DNA from 3 places in the Bradyrhizobium sp. AZCC 1719 genome. Region 1 is predicted to be linked to each of the others. Evidence: predicted binding sites of a transcription regulator. Region 1 holds the regulator's gene; each other region holds the start of a gene.
What was found. Region 1 encodes PhoB, which activates phosphate uptake and scavenging genes when phosphate is short. Its sites were predicted from a motif close to TGTCATNNANCTGTCAT; they were not measured.

Region 1 (3,274 bases):
CCTTGGAGAATTGATAGCGGCGCACGACCTTGATCACGCCTTCCATCGCCTCCGCACCGGAATTGCAGAAGAACACGAGGTCGGCAAAGCTCTGCTCGCAGAGCCGCGCGGCGAGCTTCTCGCCATCCGGCGACTTGAACAGGTTCGACATGTGCCAGAGTTTCGTCGACTGTTCCTGCAGCGCCGCGATCAGGTGCGGATGGCAGTGACCGAGCGCATTCACCGCGACGCCCGAGGTGAAGTCCAAATAGCGCTCGCCATTGGTGGCCGTCAGCCAGCAGCCCTCGCCGCGTTCGAAGCCGAGATCGACCCTGGCGAAGACGGGGAGCAGATGCGACGTGGCGCTATTGGTCATGGCAATCACTGAGGTTTGAGACCTGCCTTTGAGACCTGCCGCGGGCGTGCATTGGCGCGAACGCGGCAACAGCCGGTCTTGCGAAAACGAAACGTGCCGCCTCTTAAGGGCGGCACGTGAGAGGCATTCTATGTGGGTGGGGAGCGCTGTCAACACGCACGGAACGGCCTTTCCTGCAGTGCAAGATGCTGAAATCCGTAAGATTGCGGTGTGGTGGAAAACACGCAGTGAAATGCCTAGATTGTCAGAACATGTGGACGTTCGGGCCCGGACTCTTGCGCCCGAGTCACGCCATATTGTAGCGTTTGGGCTGTCGGGTACGACATCTCGTGCGGCAGTTCTGATCCCTTAGAGTCCTTTTTGTGCAGGCGTAAACGTTCGGCGCGGTTAGCGCGTCCGGCGAGGGCTAAGGGATTCTGACCGCAGGGATTTTTGAGACGATTGACTCGCCGGCGCTGCCCCCGATTGGCCGGCGCGATGCGAAGGGAAGATTACGATGACCGTTTTGACCTGGTCCGACGATCGCGTCGAACAGCTTAAGAAGCTCTGGGAAGCCGGATTGTCGGCGAGCCAGATCGCCGCGGAACTCGGAAATGTGACGCGAAACGCCGTGATCGGCAAAGTGCACCGGCTGGGCCTTTCCGGCCGTGCCAAGAGCCCCTCCTCGGCCGCCCCGCGGCAGCGCAAGGCACGCCCCGCCCAGCCGATGATGCGGGTGTCGCGCCCGGTCTCGCGCGGCAACACCGCGCTGGCACACGCCTTCGAAGTCGAGATGGAGCCGGATCCGATCGCCTTCGACAACGTCGTGCCGATGAGCCAGCGGCTGTCGCTGCTCGAACTGAACGAGGCCACCTGCCACTGGCCGGTCGGCGATCCCTCGAGCCCGGAATTCTTCTTCTGCGGCGGCAAGGCGCTCACCGGCCTGCCCTATTGCGCCCACCACTCGCGCATCGCCTACCAGCCCGCCGCCGATCGGCGGAGGCAGCAGCCGAAGCAAACGAGGTAAGGGGCGCGCTCACAGATGTCGTCCCTGCGAACGCATGCGAACGCAGGGACCCATAACCACGGGTGTGCGTGGTTATGCTTCGCTGGAGCTCCAGCGTTTCTCAACAATCAGCATCGGTGGTTATGGGTCCCCGCGTTCGCGGGGACGACAGCCGAATGCGCCGAGATAACAGCGAAACCTTACGGCTCCACTTTCGCAAACCGATCATCCAGCGCGTAACCGGCGCCGCGGACGGTGCGGATCGGATCCTGCTCGCGGCCGGGGTTGAGCAGTTTGCGCAGGCGGCCGATGTGGACGTCGACGGTGCGCTCGTCGATATAGATGTCGCGGCCCCAGACACTGTCGAGCAACTGCTCGCGGCTGAAGACGCGGCCGGGATGCTCGAGGAAAAATTCCAGCAGGCGATACTCGGTCGGACCGAGATCGATCTGGCGGCCCGAGCGCGCGACGCGGCGCTTTTCGCGGTCGAGTTCGATGTCGCCATAGGTCAGCACGGTGGCGAGCCGCTCGGGGCTCGCACGGCGCAGCAGGCCCTTCACCCGCGCCAAAAGTTCCGGCACCGAGAACGGCTTGACGATGTAATCGTCGGCGCCGGTCGCAAGCCCGCGCACCCGCTCGCTCTCCTCGCCGCGCGCGGTCAGCATGATGATCGGCAATTGCTTGGTTTCAGGGCGCGCCCTCAAGCGGCGGCACAGCTCGATGCCGGAGAGCCCCGGCAGCATCCAGTCGAGCACGACGAGATCGGGCACGCGCTCCTTCAGCCGCGTATCCGCATCGTCGCCGCGGGCGACGGTTTCGACATCATAACCTTCGGCGTCGAGGTTGTAGCGCAACAACGTGGTCAGCGCTTCCTCGTCCTCGACCACCATTATGCGCGCGCTCATCTTGCATCAGCCTCTTCTGTTTGACGCGTTATCTTCACGCGAACCGGTCTCCACTTCGCCTGAAAACGCTTTGTCAGGTATTCGGCACCGTGGTGGCAAACGTCGTCATGTCGCCCTTCGGGCGCTTGTCGAGCATCTGCTGTCCCTCGATCATGTAGAACACGGTTTCGGCGATGTTGGTGGCGTGGTCGCCGATCCGCTCGATATTCTTGGCGCAGAACATCAAATGAATACAGAACGAGATGTTGCGCGGATCCTCCATCATGTAGGTGAGGAGCTCGCGGAACAGCGAGGTGCAGATGGCGTCGACTTCCTCGTCGCCCTTCCACACCGCCATCGCCGCCGGCAGATCGTGCGCGGCATAGGCGTCCAGCACCGACTTGACCTGCGACTGCACCAGATCGGTCATGTGCTCGAGGCCGCGCATCAGTTTCAGCGGCTGGAAATCGTTCTCCAGCGCCGCGACCCGCTTGCCCATGTTCTTGGCGAGGTCGCCGATCCGCTCCAGATCGGTGGCAACCCGCATCGCGCCGACGATCTCGCGCAGATCGATCGCCATTGGCTGGCGGCGGGCGATGGTCAGCACCGCGCGCTCCTCGATCAGATGCTGTAGACGATCGACCTCGAGGTCGTTGGCGACGACGCGTTTGCCGAGCGCGACGTCGCGGCGGACCAGCGCGTCGACGGATTCGGTGATCATGCGCTCGGCCAGGCCGCCCATCTCGGCGACCAGACGAGTCAATTCCTGGAGGTCGCTGTCGAATGCCTTGGCCGTGTGTTCAGACGCCATCCTTGTTCTCCTTAGCCGAACCGGCCCGTGATGTAGTCCTGGGTGCGCTTGTCGCGCGGATTGGTAAAGATCGTCTGCGTTACACCCTCTTCCACCAGAACGCCGAGATGAAAGAACGCCGTGCGTTGCGAGACGCGCGCGGCCTGCTGCATCGAGTGAGTGACGATGATGATCGTGAAGTTTTCCTTCAGGTCGTCGATCAGTTCCTCGATGCGAGCGGTCGCGATCGGATCAAGCGC
Region 2 (3,274 bases), 1.7 Mb from region 1:
GGCTGTCCTCCGGCATTTCTGCGGCACCCGGTGGTTTTGAAAACAATCCGAACACGGTGTAGCCGCCGACCAGCACCGCGGAAATGATCGTTGCCGCCATCGTATTGGAGGCGACCTTTCGTACGGTCTCGTAAGTCTGGATCGCCTTCGTGGCAGGCGGCTGCAGCGCAATGGCGAGCAGTTGATCGTAGGTCGCGCGCTGCTCGTTGTCGGTCAGGATGTCATAGGCGCGCATGAGTTCCCTGAACCTCAGCGCGGCCTCGGGATTGTCGGGATTGATATCGGGATGAGTCGCCTTCGCGGCCTTGCGGAATGCCTTCCGCAATTCCTCGGCGTCGTCACTCGGAAGCGCTCCGAGCAAATCGTACAGCGTCCCCATGGTGGTACTCGCGACCGTTTCCCCCTCGGACCGTCCCCGCCGCGGAACTTCCGATTGACGACGCGCTAGATAATCAAAAATATCAAGGCGGTAGGATGATCCCCTTATGGCAAAAGCATGCCATGGTTAACGTCGTTAACCATGCGCTGCGGTTGGGGCGCTCAATTGGCGTGGCAGGGGGTAGGGCTGGCAGCCCCTCCATCACAGGCGGGCCAATCGGCCGCGCCAGGGACGCAGCCTTAAGCGTGCCTAGCCCGTGCCGAACGCCTTGAAGGTGATGATGGTGTGGGTGTCCTGGATCCCTGGAATCACCTGCACCTTCTCGTTGACGAAATGGCCGATGTCGGTGTCCTTATCGACGTAGAACTTGACCAGCAGATCGTAGTCACCGGCAGTGGAATAGATCTCCGAGGCGATCTCGGCCTCCGCGAGCGCATTGGCGACGGCATAGGATTGGCCGAGTTTGCATTTGAACTGGACAAAGAAGGGAACCATCGCTGTCGTCTCCGAATTGGTTGGTCCCAATAGGCCAAAAACCGCTGATAATGGCAAGCCAGCTTGCTGCCCATGCCATGGCGCGGTAGGAGATTCCATGGCCTTCAACCCACGACTTGCACGAGGCTTGCGATGACGGCGCCAATCGCGCTGACCATCGCCGGCTCCGATTCCTCTGGCGGTGCCGGTATCCAGGCCGACCTGAAGACGTTTGCCGCGCTCGGTGTCTACGGCGCCTCCGTGATTACGGCGCTGACTGCACAGAATACCGAAGGCGTCAGCGGCATCCATCAGGTGCCGGCGGAGTTCGTGACCGCGCAGATCGATGCGGTGTTTTCCGATCTCGACGTCGGAGCGGTCAAGATCGGCATGGTGGCGCAGCCATCGGTTATCGACGCCATCGTCGCCGGCCTCAAGCGCTGGTCGCCGAAGCACGTCGTGCTCGATCCTGTGATGGTCGCAACCTCCGGCGACCGGCTGCTGGCTGCGGAGGCGGTCGAGGCGCTCAGGACAAAACTCATTCCGCTTGCTTCGGTCATTACGCCCAATTTGCCTGAGGCCGCCGCGCTGCTCGACGAACCGGTGGCTGCGGGTGAGGCCGCCGTCGAAAGCCAGGGCAGGCGATTGCTGGCCATGGGGTGCAAGGCGGTGCTGATCAAGGGCGGCCACGGGGAGGGCGCCGAGTGCGTCGACTATCTGATCGGCACGAGCGGCACCATCGCGCTGGCCGCGCCGCGCATTGCGACGAAAAACACCCATGGCACCGGCTGCTCATTGTCCTCGGCGATCGCGGCGGAGCTCGCGAAGGGCGAGGGCATGGAAACCGCCGTGCGTAACGCCAAGGCGTGGGTCAGCGCTGCGATTGCGGAGGCAGATAGCTTCAGCGTCGGCCACGGTCACGGCCCGATCCACCATTTTCATAAGTTTTACTAGCTGAACTGTCGTCCTTGCGAACCAGGGACCCCGAGCGTGAGCGCAATCGCGCCCATCGCGCCGCGGCTTATCAATTGAAGCAAGCGGCTCGTTATCTTCTCCAACAATGAGCATCGGTGGTTATCGGTCCCTGCGTTCGCAGGGATGACATTGAGTTGTCGCCGCCGCCGTGTCGCTTGCCTGTCGCATCACGCTGCTATCCGCGAGAGCCAAGGGCGCGGTATTGATTCTCGTGAGGCTATAGGTCGCGTGATCAGTCATCGCCCTGTCACAGAAATCTGGTAGGTGCACAGATATGGGCAGTGACTCCTTGAGTGAAGAGAGCCCCGAACGGCGCTTTCGTACTTTGTTCATCTCCGACGTCCATCTCGGAGCCCGCGGCTCGCAAGCCGACCGTTTGCTGGACTTCCTCAAAAGCCACGACGCCGACACCATCTATCTCGTCGGCGATATCGTCGATGGCTGGGCGCTGAAGTCGAGCTGGTACTGGCCGCAATCGCACAACGACTTCGTGCAGAAGATGCTGCGCAAGGCGCGCAAGGGCGCCAAGGTCATCTACGTGCCGGGCAATCACGACGAGTTCCTGCGCAACTACTACGGCACGCATTTCGGCGGCATCGACGTGGTGGAAAACACCATCCACACCGGCGTCGACGGCAAGCGCTATCTCATCATCCACGGCGACATCTTCGATCTCGTGGTGCAGAACGCGCGTTGGCTCGCCCATCTCGGCGACAAGGCCTACGACTTCGCCATTCAGATGAATCGCCTCGTCAACTTCTTCCGCCGCATGTTCGGCGTGCCCTATTGGTCGCTGTCGCAATGGGCGAAGCTGAAGGTCAAGAACGCCGTGAACTACATTGGCGCGTTTGAACAGACGCTGGCCGGCGAGGCGCGACGCCATGGCGCCGATGGCGTGATCTGCGGCCACATCCACTACGCCACCATCCGCGACGAGCACGGTATCCGCTACATGAATTGCGGCGACTGGGTGGAAAGCTGCACCGCGCTCGCCGAGCACGAGGACGGCCGGTTCGAGATCATCACCTGGACCGATCCGCAGCGAAGGGCGGCGCCCGTTCCCCGCGTCGCGGCGCGCGCGGCATGACGCATATCCTGGTCGCGACCGATGCGTGGCATCCCCAGGTCAACGGGGTGGTACGCACGCTGACCGCGCTGGCGGAGGCGGCCAGGGGGCTTGGCGTCGAGATGAGTTTCCTGACGCCGCAATCGTTTCGCACCTTTGCGATGCCGAGCTATCCCGACCTGCGGCTGGCTCTGCCGCTTCCCGGCAAGATCGCGCAACTGATCGAAGCGGCAAAGCCCGACAGCATTCATATCGCGACCGAAGGGCCGATCGGGCTGTTGGTCCGGCGCTATTGCCGCAAGCGCGGCTTGCCGTTCACCACGAGCTTTCACACCCGGTTTCCGGAATATGTCTCGGCGCGCTCGCCAATTCCGGAATCC
Region 3 (3,274 bases), 1.8 Mb from region 1:
TGATCGGCGCGCTGCTCGCGGCATCGGGCGCCATCATGCAGGGGCTGTTTCGCAACCCCCTCGCCGACCCCGCACTGGTCGGCGTTTCCTCCGGCGGCGCGCTGGCGGCGGCGGCTGCGATCGTCTTCACCGACAGCCAGATCGGTCAGAACTTCCGCTTCATGCAGCATCAGTTGCTGCCGATCGCGGCCTTCGCCGGTTCGCTCGCGACCACCGTCATCCTTTATTCGATCGCAAGCCGCTCCGGGCGGACGTCGATCGCGATTTTCCTGCTGGCCGGCATTGCCATTGCCGCCATCGCCAATGCCGGCATCGGGCTCCTCGTGTTCGTCGCCGACGATCGCCAGTTGCGCGACATCACGTTCTGGCTATTGGGCTCGCTGAGCGGCGCGACCTGGCCCAAGCTCGCCACGCTGGCGCCGGTGCTGGGGTGCGCCGCTATCGCCTGCCTCTCGATTGCGCGTGGGCTCGACGTGCTGGTGCTCGGCGAGGCCGAGGCGTTCCATAGCGGCGTCGACGTCGAACGGCTGAAGCGGATTTCGATCATATTGGTGTCGGCGATGACGGGTGTGGCGGTTTCGGTCTGCGGCGTCGTCGGCTTTATCGGCATCGTGGTGCCACATCTGTTGCGGCTGGTGATCGGGCCGGCGCACCGGTTGCTGTTACCCGCTTCCATGCTGCTGGGCGCGGTGCTGCTGGTGGGCGCCGATACGCTGGCCCGCACCATCGTCGCGCCCGCGGAAATGCCGATCGGCATCCTGACGGCTGCGATCGGCGCGCCATTCTTTCTGGCGATGCTGCTCCGCCAGCGCGGGCTGGTTTCGCTATGACCGCCATTCTCGAAGCGCAGTCGGCTTCAATGGTCGTTGGCGGCGCCACGCTGGTCGATGGCATTGATCTTTGCGTCGCTCCCGGCGAGATGGTCGCGATCGTCGGCCCCAACGGCGCCGGCAAATCGACGCTGCTGCGAATGCTGTCCGGCGATCTGCGCCCGACGCGCGGCCAGATCAGGCTGAAGCAGCGCGACATTCAAAGCTATCCGCCGCGCCTTCTCGCTCTCCACCGCGCGATGCTGTCGCAGCATGTCAACGTCACCTTCCCGTTCACGGTCGAGGAGATCGTTCATATGGGTGCGGGTGATGCCGGCCGCGCCGCGGCGCAACGGCTGGTCGATGCGGCGCTCGGCGAGGTCGATCTGGCGCATTTCAGCCAACGGCAATTGCCGACGCTCTCGGGCGGCGAACAGCAGCGCGCGCATTTCGCCCGCGTGCTGGTGCAACTCGCCTGCGGCGAGGCGCAGCATGGGCCGGGCCTCTTGCTGCTGGACGAGCCGACCTCGAGCCTCGACATGCGCCACCAGATCGACCTGGTGGAAACCGCAAAGCGGCGCGCGCAGAACGGCACGGCCGTCATCGCCGTGCTGCATGACCTCAATCTCGCCATGCGCTTCGCCGACCGCATCGTGCTCTTGCATCGGGGTAAGCTCGCCGTCGATGGCGGCCGCAGCGATGCGATCACGGCCGAGACCATCCGCCGGATTTTTGAGGTCGATGTGAAGATCGACTATACTGACGCCGGCGTGCCGTTCCTGCTGCCGCAAACCATGCGGCCGGCTGCAGCGCAGTAACACCTAGACCTCAGCCTTATCCAACGCCGTTACGCGGCTTTCACAAAACTGTCAGCCGGCTGTAACAGCCGCTGCGCAAGACACACCGCATCGCTATTCAACAGGAGATCCGCCATGCGCGTGTCATTGCTCTGCTCCGTCGCGTCCATGTTTCTGGCCGGCGCCGCCTTCGCCCAAGGTGAAGGCGAGTTTCCCGCCACGCTGAAGGGCCACGCCGTGCTGCCGGCGCAGACCTTTATCGATGCGCCCGCTGATGCGCCTGACGATCTCAAGACATCAGGCAAATACACCACCGGCCGCCGCGTCGACGCCGCGGGCACCGTGATGGGCAAGTCCTACGAACGCCCGACCGGCGTTTCGCTGCCGTTCAAGGGCCAGCCGCTGCAGGGCCATTCCGGCATCAAGGTGATGGCTGACGGCTCGTTCTGGGTGCTTACCGACAACGGCATGGGCTCGCGCTACAACTCGGCCGACTCGATGCTCTATCTGAACCGGCACAAGATCGACTGGGCGAGCGGCAAGATCGAGCGACAGGAAACCGTCTTCCTGCACGATCCCGACAAGAAGGTGCCGTTCCGCATCCTGCATGAGGACACCGCCAAGCGCTATCTCACCGGCGCGGATTTCGACACCGAAGGTTTTCAGATCATCGGAGACACCTTCTGGATCGGCGACGAGTTCGGGCCCTATGTGCTGAAGGCCGACAAGACCGGCAAGGTCCTGGCGGTGTTCGAAACGACCGCCGACGGCAAGCCGGTGCGCTCGCCCGATCACTGGTCGGTGCAGTCGCCTGCAGCTCCAGGCGCCAGCTACACCACCGTCAACCTCCGCCGCTCCAAGGGCTATGAAGGTTTTGCCGGCTCGAAGGACGGCAAGTTCCTCTATGGCCTGCTCGAGGGCCCGCTGTGGAATGCCGAGAAGAAGGACTTTGAGAAGGTCGACGGCAAGGAAGCCGCGCGGATCCTCGAATTCGACGCCGCGGCCGAAAAATTCACCGGCCGCTATTGGCACTACGTGTTCGAGCAGAACGGCCACGCCATCGGCGATTTCAACATGATCGACGGATCGCAGGGTCTGATCATCGAACGCGACAATGGCGAAGGCACCGCCGACAAGGCCTGCCCGGCCGGCCAGCGCGGCGAGAACTGTTTTGCGGACCTCGCCAAATTCAAGCGCGTCTACAAGATCGAGCTCTCCGACGCCAATGTCGGCAAGCCGGTGCGCAAGATCGCCTATATCGACCTGATGAAGATCAAGGATCCCGACAAGAAGGCGCGCAAACCGCTCAATGACGGCGTGCTGACCTTTCCGTTCTTCACCATCGAGAACGTCGAGCGCGTCGACGAGACGCATATCATCGTCGGCAACGACAACAATCTGCCGTTCTCGTCGAGCCGCGATCCCAACAAGGCCGACGACAACGAGTTCGTGCTGCTGGAGGTGGGGGAATTCTTGAAGGCGAAGTGATTCTATCGTCTCAGCCGCTCTACCCGTCGTCGCCCGGCTTGACCGGGCGATCCAGTACGCCGCGGCGCCTATCGTGTGTACATTCTGGCGCTGCGGAGTACTGGATGCCCCGCCTTCGCGGGGCATGACGGAGAAGATGATCGGTTAACGCCTCACCCCGCAGGCACCATCACCACGCCC

Region 2: V1292_RS18665 (UDP-2,3-diacylglucosamine diphosphatase) is a predicted target of PhoB. The motif match lies at 2,063-2,079, and genes of this name have one in related genera.
Region 3: V1292_RS02110 (esterase-like activity of phytase family protein) is a predicted target of PhoB. The motif match lies at 1,677-1,693, and genes of this name have one in related genera.

Annotation. Positions count from the first base shown of each region.
Region 1 is NZ_JAZHRU010000001.1:2,244,563-2,247,836, reverse strand. Features, by position in the region: gene V1292_RS10635 (aspartate aminotransferase family protein) at 1-355, opposite strand, end outside; gene V1292_RS10630 (GcrA family cell cycle regulator) at 852-1,361, shown strand; gene phoB (phosphate regulon transcriptional regulator PhoB) at 1,541-2,245, opposite strand; gene phoU (phosphate signaling complex protein PhoU) at 2,319-3,035, opposite strand; gene pstB (phosphate ABC transporter ATP-binding protein PstB) at 3,047-3,274, opposite strand, start outside.
Region 2 is NZ_JAZHRU010000001.1:3,990,274-3,993,547, forward strand. Features, by position in the region: gene V1292_RS18650 (J domain-containing protein) at 1-379, opposite strand, end outside; gene V1292_RS18655 (Lrp/AsnC ligand binding domain-containing protein) at 629-874, opposite strand; gene thiD (bifunctional hydroxymethylpyrimidine kinase/phosphomethylpyrimidine kinase) at 1,007-1,807, shown strand; gene V1292_RS18665 (UDP-2,3-diacylglucosamine diphosphatase) at 2,103-2,915, shown strand; gene V1292_RS18670 (glycosyltransferase family 4 protein) at 2,912-3,274, shown strand, end outside.
Region 3 is NZ_JAZHRU010000001.1:426,708-429,981, forward strand. Features, by position in the region: gene V1292_RS02100 (FecCD family ABC transporter permease) at 1-830, shown strand, start outside; gene V1292_RS02105 (heme ABC transporter ATP-binding protein) at 827-1,627, shown strand; gene V1292_RS02110 (esterase-like activity of phytase family protein) at 1,742-3,094, shown strand; gene V1292_RS02115 (mucoidy inhibitor MuiA family protein) at 3,247-3,274, opposite strand, start outside.